DNA from 2 places in the Streptomyces sp. NPDC002577 genome. Region 1 is predicted to be linked to the other one. Evidence: riboswitches for the same ligand, from Rfam matches in the RefSeq annotation. Region 1 holds a riboswitch; the other holds the start of a gene.
What was found. Region 1 has a riboswitch for cyclic di-AMP ahead of ACWD4J_RS29780 (M23 family metallopeptidase). Riboswitches for the same ligand answer to the same signal wherever they lie in the genome.
Positions count from the first base shown of each region.

Region 2: another riboswitch for cyclic di-AMP. It lies ahead of ACWD4J_RS19570 (M23 family metallopeptidase); the one in region 1 lies ahead of ACWD4J_RS29780 (M23 family metallopeptidase).

Region 1 is NZ_JBSFWK010000030.1:88,013-92,217, reverse strand. Features, by position in the region: gene ACWD4J_RS29785 (PrsW family intramembrane metalloprotease) at 1-1,058, shown strand, start outside; gene ACWD4J_RS29780 (M23 family metallopeptidase) at 1,066-2,211, opposite strand; cyclic di-AMP (ydaO/yuaA leader) riboswitch at 2,223-2,367, opposite strand; gene ACWD4J_RS29775 (PP2C family protein-serine/threonine phosphatase) at 2,631-3,824, opposite strand; tRNA gene ACWD4J_RS29770 (tRNA-Met) at 4,046-4,119, opposite strand.
Region 2 is NZ_JBSFWK010000013.1:107,655-111,859, reverse strand. Features, by position in the region: gene ACWD4J_RS19575 (M16 family metallopeptidase) at 1-1,362, shown strand, start outside; cyclic di-AMP (ydaO/yuaA leader) riboswitch at 1,597-1,757, shown strand; gene ACWD4J_RS19570 (M23 family metallopeptidase) at 1,771-2,532, shown strand; gene ACWD4J_RS19565 (GntR family transcriptional regulator) at 2,750-3,436, shown strand; gene ACWD4J_RS19560 (HPr family phosphocarrier protein) at 3,637-3,918, opposite strand; gene ACWD4J_RS19555 (bifunctional acetate--CoA ligase family protein/GNAT family N-acetyltransferase) at 4,157-4,205, shown strand, end outside.

The sequences.
Region 1 (4,205 bases):
TAGCGATCGTCGCGAACAGCTTCGCGACCCGCTGGATAGCCATCGCGACCGCCGACCCCAGCAGCGCCGACACGCTGGGCGCCACCGTCATAGCGCCCGTCGTCGAGGAGACCGCGAAAGCGGCGGCTGTCCTGCTGATCTTCCTCTTCCGGCGACGGGACTTCACCGGAATCGTCGACGGTGTCGTCATCGCCGGCGTCACCGGCGCCGGATTCGCGTTCACCGAGAACATCCTCTACCTCGGCACGGCCTTCGGCACCGACCAGCTCAGCGGGGACAGCGGCTTCTCCTCCGTCACGGCCGCGACCTTCTTCGTCCGCATCGTGATGTCGCCGTTCGCGCATCCGCTGTTCACCGTGCTCAGCGGCATCGGCTTCGGCATCGCGGCGCTGTCCGCCGAGCGCCGGCGCCTGCGCCGGGTCCTGCTGCCGATCGCGGGCCTGCTCCTCGCGATGGGCATGCACGCCGCCTGGAACGGCTCGTCGAACTTCGGCCCGTACGGGTTCTTCGCCGTCTACGCCGCGTTCATGGTGCCCGCGTTCGGGCTGCTCACCTGGCTGGTGATCTGGACCAGGCAGCGCGAGCTGGGCACCATCCGCCGCGAACTGCCCGCGTACGCGGCCGCGGGCTGGCTGACGCCGCCCGAGCCGTTCGCCCTGGGCTCGATGCGGGCGCGCCGTCTGGCCCGCGAGTACGCGGGCCGCCACCTGGGCAAGCCCGCGGCGCGGGCGGTCGCCGAGTACGAGGCGTACGCGACGTCACTGGCGTTCCTGCGCCACCGCGGGCGCCGCGGGCGCCCGGGCGCCGATTTCGTCGTACGGGAACAGGAGCTGCTGCATGAGCTGTGGCGGCGCAAGGACGTGGCACGGCCCGCGCTGGCCTACGCTGCCGCGGCGACGACACGGGTGGTGGTCGCGCCGTACGTCGCCCCGTACGGGCAGGTGCCGTACGGGCATCCGCTGGGACACGTGAGGCCCGGCGCCGTGCCGCCGCCGTACGGGCAGGTCCCGTACGGGCAGGCGGCGCCGTACCCCGTGTACAACCCCTACCTGTCCTGACGCACCATCAGGGGTTGAGGCCCTTGCTGAGCAGCCAGGCGAGCGGGTCGATGGCGGCGCCACCGTCCGGATGGACCTCGAGGTGCAGATGCGGACCGGTGACGTTGCCGGTGGCGCCCACGCGCCCGATGACATCGCCCGTGGTGACCTTCTGGCCGACGCTGACGCTGATCGAGGACTGGTGGCAGTACCAGAGCTCCGTGCCGTCGTCGAGCTCGATCACCGTGCGGTAACCGTACGAGCCCGACCAGCCGGCCTCCTTGACCGTGCCGCTGTGGATGGCCTTGAGCGGCGTCCCCGTGGGGGCCGCGAAGTCCAGGCCGGTGTGGTAGCCGGAGGACCACATGGAACCGGCGTCGCCGAAGTGCGAGGTGAGCGTGTACGAGGAGGTGGGGAGGGTGAAGCTCGCGGCGAGCTTGGCGAGGCGCTCGGCCTCGGCCTTGCGCTTGGCCTCCTCCTCAGCCGCCTTCTTCTCGGCGGCGGCCTTGGCCTCCGCCTCCTTCTGCTCCTTGGCGGCTTCCTCGGCGGCCTGCTTGGCGGCGGCCTCCTCGGCGGCCTGCGCGGCCGCGCTCTCGGCCTGGTCCTGCTGCTGCTCCGCCTGCTGCATGATGCGGGCGCGCAGTGCCTCGCCGGCGTCCGTGGCGCCCTGCTCGGCGTCGGCGGCGGTGACGCCGGCGCCGGTGAGCGGCGCGACCTTGGCGTCGTCGGAGTCCGACGAGCCACCGGGAAGCAGGGCACCGACATCGGGGAGGGAGTGGGTGACCGACGACAGGTCGGGCATGGATATCTGCACCGGCGGCTTGCCGCCCTGCGCGGTGGCGATGCCGCCCGCGCCGACGGCCGCGATGACGCCCACACCGAGAACCGTGGAGCTGCGTGCGAGTCCTCCGCCGCGCTGCTTCATGACGCGGTGCCGGCCGCGGACGGGCCGGACGGACTCCTCAGTGGGGTTCCATTCCTCCCAGGGCCCCTCGTCCTGGCGGAAGCCGGTGCCGGTACCGAAGCCGGTGCCGGTACCGAAGCCGGTGGCGGTGCCGGTGCTGAAACCGGTGCCAGGGTCGAATCCGTCGAATCCGGTGCCGGTGTCGAATCCGCTGTTGTCAGGGTCGTACGGCGCGAACGAGGTTTGCGGGGCAGGCGGGTTGGACGCCACGGAGGCGCACTCCTTTCCTTCCTTCTCGCCTACCGGGTTAGCTGACGGGTTCGGAGCAGGAAGGTCTCCTACGAACGCCTTTCATGTGAAAGGTGCCCGATTCACCCCAAGTTGGTGGTTCCCCGGTTCCCTTGCGGGATTCGGCGCGTGCGCACGGAGCCGCCTCTTGTGACGGCTGGGACGACCGCGCTGCGTTATCGAACGTTAATAGACGGGGGTACCGAATTCCAAGCCGTTCCGGCTGATCGTTAACGCCCTTGGCCTGGACTTTACGGGGCACGATCGGGCGGAATCGGACGAGTTGACCGCGCGGCGACGACCTGGCACCGACGGACCCACCCCTGACGGTGTGTCATTTGTTATGCGGAGGGAGGTCGTTCGATCACGCAAGGTGACAAGGCGGCGTGGGCGTCTTCCCCTCACGGCCGCCGTACCGCCAGCAGCGCCATGTCGTCCGCCATCCCGCCGCCGCTGTGCCGCCGCACCTCCGCGGCGAGGGTGGCCAGCATGACTCCCGGACCCTCGAACGCGCGCCCTGCGAGGCGGTCCGCCGGATCGTAGAACTCGCCGTGGTCGTCACGCGCCTCCGACAGCCCGTCCGTGTAGCAGAGCAGCGTCGCCCCGCTGAGGAACCCGGTCTCGTACGCGCGGTCGGGCCATGTCCCCAGATCGCTCATGCCGAGCGGCAGCGCGGGCTCACCGAAGGAGAGCACCCGCAGGGCGCCTTCCGCGTCCAGCAGCAGCGGCTCGGGATGGCCGCGGTTGATCACCCGTACGACGTCCCGGCCGTGCGGGACCTCGGCGAGAACCACGGTGGCGAACCCTTCGAGCAGCTCGGTACCGCGCCGCCGCGTCGCCTCCCGCGCGAGCGCGCGGTCGAGGCGCTGCGCCACCGCTTCCAGCGACGCCTCCTGCTCGGCGGCCTCCCGGAACGCTCCGATGAGGACCGCGACGGCGGCGACGGCGCCCATGCCCTTTCCCCGTACGTCGCCGACGACGAGCCGTACGCCGTGCGGGGTGTCCTGCACCGCGTACAGGTCGCCGCCGATGAACGCGCCGGCCTGCGCGGCCTCGTAGCGGGCCGCGACGTCCAGGCCCCCGATCCGTCCGGCGGGCTCGGGCACCACGGCGCGCTGGGCCGCCTCGGCGATCTCTCGAGCGGAGGCGAGCTGCTGGCCGCTGCGGCGTACGACGCGGTTGATGACGACGGCGATCACGGCCACGACGGCGACCGTCACCACTTCGGTGACGGCGCCGACGTCGACGGCGGCATCGGGTGTGAGGCGCACGGCGAGCACGGCGACGAGCGAGGCGATGCCTGTCAGGACCGTGCCTCGGAGCAGATAGAGGGCGGCTGCCACGAGCGGGGCCGCGGTGAAGAGCGGCGCTCCCGTGAAGACGGTCGGCGTGAGGACGTCGTAGAGCGTCCCGGCGACGAGGAGCAGCGCGGGCAGGAAGCGCACGAAGGCCCGTACGGCCGCGGAGCCCTGCCGCTCGACGCCCTCCGTCCCGCCCCCTGCGACCTCTCCGTCGTCCCAGCCGGCATCCCGGGCGGCATCCCGCGCGGGCTCGCCGCCGTCCGCCCCCGCGTCGCGTCCTCCTCGCTGCCGCACCGCTCGTCTCCCGCCGCGTCCACGCCCGCGCCCGTCGCCGTATCCCCTCAGGCATTCCCACCGCGGTACGAGACGCGACCTGCGGTGGGCCGCCCGGGTGAGCACCGCGAGTCCCGAACACCGCGGAAGACCGAACACGCGGGAAGAACGCGGGAAGACACTGCGCCACAACGCACCGAGGGGCCGGAACCATCATCTGGTTCCGGCCCCTCGGCCTTCAGTAGCGGGGACAGGATTTGAACCTGCGACCTCTGGGTTATGAGCCCAGCGAGCTACCGAGCTGCTCCACCCCGCGTCGGTAAGTACAAGTGTACGCCATCCGCGGGACCGCCTTGACCAGCCCGGTTCGCAACCCTTCGACCAGCCCGATTCGCGCCCCAG
Region 2 (4,205 bases), on a different contig from region 1:
CAGGCCGGCCCCGCCAAGCCCTGGGCCTTCCCCGCGCCCGGCCGCGGCACGCTCGGCAACGGCCTGACGGTGCTGCGTTGCCACCGCCCCGGCCAGCAGGTCGTCGCCGTCGAGATCCTTCTCGACAGCCCGCTGGACGCCGAGCCGGCCGGCCTGGACGGCGTCGCCACGATCATGGCGCGGGCCTTCTCCGAGGGCACCGACAAGCACTCCGCCGAGGAGTTCGCCGCCGAGCTGGAGCGCTGCGGCGCCACGCTCGACTCGCACGCCGACCACCCCGGCGTACGGCTCGCGCTCGAAGTGCCCGTCTCCCGGCTGCCGAAGGCCCTCGGGCTGCTCGCCGACGCCCTCAGGGCGCCCGCGTTCGCGGACAGCGAGATCGAGCGGCTCGTCCGCAACCGGCTGGACGAGATCCCCCACGAGACCGCCAACCCGGCCCGCCGCGCCGCCAAGGAGCTCTCCAAGGAGCTGTTCCCGGCGGACTCGCGCATGTCCCGCCCCCGCCAGGGCACCGAGGAGACGGTCACGGGCATCGACTCCGCGGCCGTGCGCGCCTTCTACGAGAAGCACGTACGCCCCGCCACGGCCACCGCCGTCGTCGTGGGCGACCTCTCCGGCACCGACCTGGACGCGCTCCTCGCGGACACGCTCGGCGCCTGGACCGGCTCGACCGCCGAGCCCCGTCCCGCGCCGCCGGTGACCGCCGACGACACCGGCCGCGTCGTCATCGTCGACCGCCCGGGCGCGGTCCAGACGCAGCTGCTCATCGGCCGCATCGGCCCGGACCGCCACGACCGCGTCTGGCCCGCCCAGGTGCTCGGCACCTACTGCCTGGGCGGCACCCTCACCTCGCGCCTGGACCGCGTCCTGCGCGAGGAGAAGGGATACACCTACGGCGTACGGGCGTTCGGGCAGGTGCTCCGCTCGGCAGCGCCGACTTCCCCTGGAGGAGCTACAGGCGCCGCGATGCTGGCCATCAGCGGCTCTGTCGACACCCCGAACACCGGCCCGGCGCTGGACGACCTGTGGAAGGTGCTGCGTACGCTCGCCGCCGAGGGCCTCACGGACGCCGAGCGCGACGCCGCGGTGCACAACCTGGTGGGTGTCGCACCGCTCAAGTACGAGACGGCGGCGGCCGTTGCGGGCACGCTGGCCGACCAGGTCGAGCAGGGTCTCCCGGACGACTTCCAGGCGCAGCTGTACCAGCAGTTGTCCGCGACCGGCACCGTCGAGGCCACGGCCGCGGCGGTCAGCGCCTTCCCGGTGGACCGTCTGGTGACCGTCCTCGTGGGTGACGCCTCCCAGATCGAGGAGCCCGTCAGGGCGCTCGGTATCGGTGAAGTGACGGTCGTCACGGGCTAGACCCGACGCCGGACCGCCCGCCCCACGCGGACGGGCACGAGCACCGGCCGGGCCCGGAGAGACCCCGGTGGCTGCAGAGCCACCGGGGTCGTCGTTTGTCCGAATTGTTGGAGAGGCTGCCTGTCTGCCCTGTGGCATGCACTACAAATCCCAGGCTGCGTTTGTTGATTGAAAGATGTCCCGATTAGCGTCAGTCCGGCTGTTCGTCAGGCAGTGCGCCGCGCCCGCGGCACCGGACAGCGATCGCCGAGTCCCCGGACGGTGTGAACCAGGGGAGCCGGGGACCCATCGCAGTCCCTGGGGTGAATCGGGGCCCTTGCCGTGCCGAGGGGCCCGTAGGAGACCTTCCTGCTCCGAACCCGTCAGCTAACCCGGTAGGCGAGAAGGAAGGAAAGGACCAGCCACTACATGGCGTTCACCCGCGCCACCGGGAAACACCGTCGTCCGAACCGCCTGACCCGCACGACCGCAAGCGCGGCGGGTATCGCGGCCCTCACCACCACCGGCGTCATGGGCGCCCTCGCGTCCCCCGCCATGGCGGCAGGCCCGACCGTCGAGCAGACCGGCCTGACGCAGGCCGTCACCCTCGGCGAGTCCGTCGCCGCCCAGATCGACGCCCAGGCCGCCGCGCAGCAGCAGGCCGCCGAGGAGGCCGCCGCCAAGAAGAAGGCCGCGGAGCGGAAGCGCAAGGCCGAGGCGAAGGCCAAGAAGGAGCGGGAGGCCAAGGAGCGCGCTGCCCGCGAGGCCGAGCGCAAGCGCCTCAACGCCTTCGTGCTGCCGATCACCGGCTCCTACGTCTCGACCGGCTACAAGACGGGCGGCTCCCTGTGGTCGTCCGGCACTCACACCGGCATCGACTTCCATGCCGCGTCCGGCACCCCCGTCCACTCCGTCGGCTCGGGCACCGTCGTCACCGCCGGCTGGGGCGGTGCCTACGGGAACCAGATCGTGATCAAGATGAACGACGGCACGTACACCCAGTACGGCCATCTGTCGTCCATCGCCGTCTCCGTCGGCCAGAAGGTCACGCCGGGGCAGCAGATAGGCCTCTCCGGGGCGACCGGCAACGTCACCGGGCCGCATCTGCACTTCGAGGCCCGGACCACCCCGGAGTACGGCTCCGACATCGACCCCCTCGCGTATCTGCGCTCGCACGGCGTGAAGGTCTGACGCGAGAGCGGTTCGGGGAAGCTGCCTTCACCGAATCCTCACTTCAGGGAAGCCCCGGCTCATCGAGCCGGGGCTTTCATCGTTCCCGAGCGCCGTTTTGTCCAAAAAATATCCATGGATTCCGGCCCGCCGTCGGAAATTCCCGCCTGTTGCAATAGAGTCAGTCAACAAGCGTCAATCGACCGCGTTTCGCGGGGATTAAGGCGGAGGTCCGGTCATGCAGATTCCCGCGCACTCGGTATGCACGGCAATCCGCGACGACATCGTCGCGGGTGTCTACGAGCGCGGAAGCCGGCTCACCGAGGAACTGCTCGCGCGCCGGTACGGGGTGTCCCGTGTCCCGGTGCGCGAGGCCCTGCGCACGCTCGAGGCCGAGGGTTTCGTCGTGACGCGCAGGCATGCGGGCGCCTGTGTCGCCGAGCCCACCGAGCAGGAGGCCGCCGACCTGCTGGAGGTCCGCATGCTGCTCGAGCCGCTGGGTGCGGCCCGCGCGGCGCAGCGCCGCACCGAGGCGCATCTGAAGGTGCTGCGCGGCCTGGTCAGGCTGGGTCAGGAGCGCGCCAGGCGGGGTCACAGCGAGGATCTGCGGTCGCTGAGCGGCTGGTTCCACGAGACGCTGGCGCAGGCCTCGGGCAGCCCTGGGCTGACGGCGCTGCTCACCCAGCTCAGGCACAAGATCGCCTGGATGTACACCGTGGAGACGCCCGCCCATCCCGTGGAGGCGTGGGCGGAGCACGGCGCGATCGTCGACGCCGTGGCCCGTGGCGACGCCGAGCGGGCGCGATCGCTGACCACGCTGCACTCGGAACGGTCCACTGCCGCACATCGACTGCGTTTTCCGGACCGCGGAGACCGTGTGAGGGGTTCGCAACATGCCGTAAACACTGTGAGTCCGCGGCTTTAACAGACGCACCGTATACAAAGAGAGTTATTCGGTGGGGGTCTCTTTTTGCTGCCCATTTTTGACGCTGTGCGGAATTCCCGGCCGGGCTTCTGAAGGTATGGCGCGCGCATCCAGGAGTACCGCCCCAATAAAAGCGGCGGAGCCGCGCCGCCTCCGAAAAGGAAGCCGACGCGGCTCCGCCGCAATTCGCCTGTTTTTCGTCAGACGGTCTCGGGAAGCTCCTCGAGACCCTCGGAGACCAGCTTCGCCAGCCGGTCGAGGGCGGCATCCGCCCCGTCCGCGTCGGACGCGAGGACGATCTCCTCGCCGCCCTGGGCGCCGAGGCCCAGCACAGCGAGCATCGACGCCGCGTTGACCGGGGTGCCGTCAGCCTTGGCGATCGTCACGGGGACGCCGGCGGCCGTGGCCGCACGGACGAAGATGGAGGCGGGGCGGGCGTGGAGGCCCTCGGCCCAGCCGACGTTGACGCGGCGCTCAGCCATGTGATGCTGCCCTTCAGGATTTTCTCAGGGTTGTCTAGACCAGTGTTCCATACCGGCGGACGTGCCGGAACGGTCAGGAACAGCCAGGACCGGTCCGGAACGGTCCAGAACGGCCGGGAACGGGTCCTTCGCCTCGCGCCCAGCCGTTCCAGTTCTCCCGGAACGTACACGTCTGGTCGAACGGAAAGCCTAAGCCCGTCCTGCTCCGAGTGCCCCCGGTGCCCCGTACGCTGACCCCATGCAGACCCCGTCGCAGCCCCCGTCGGAGCAGCACGCATATCCCGCCC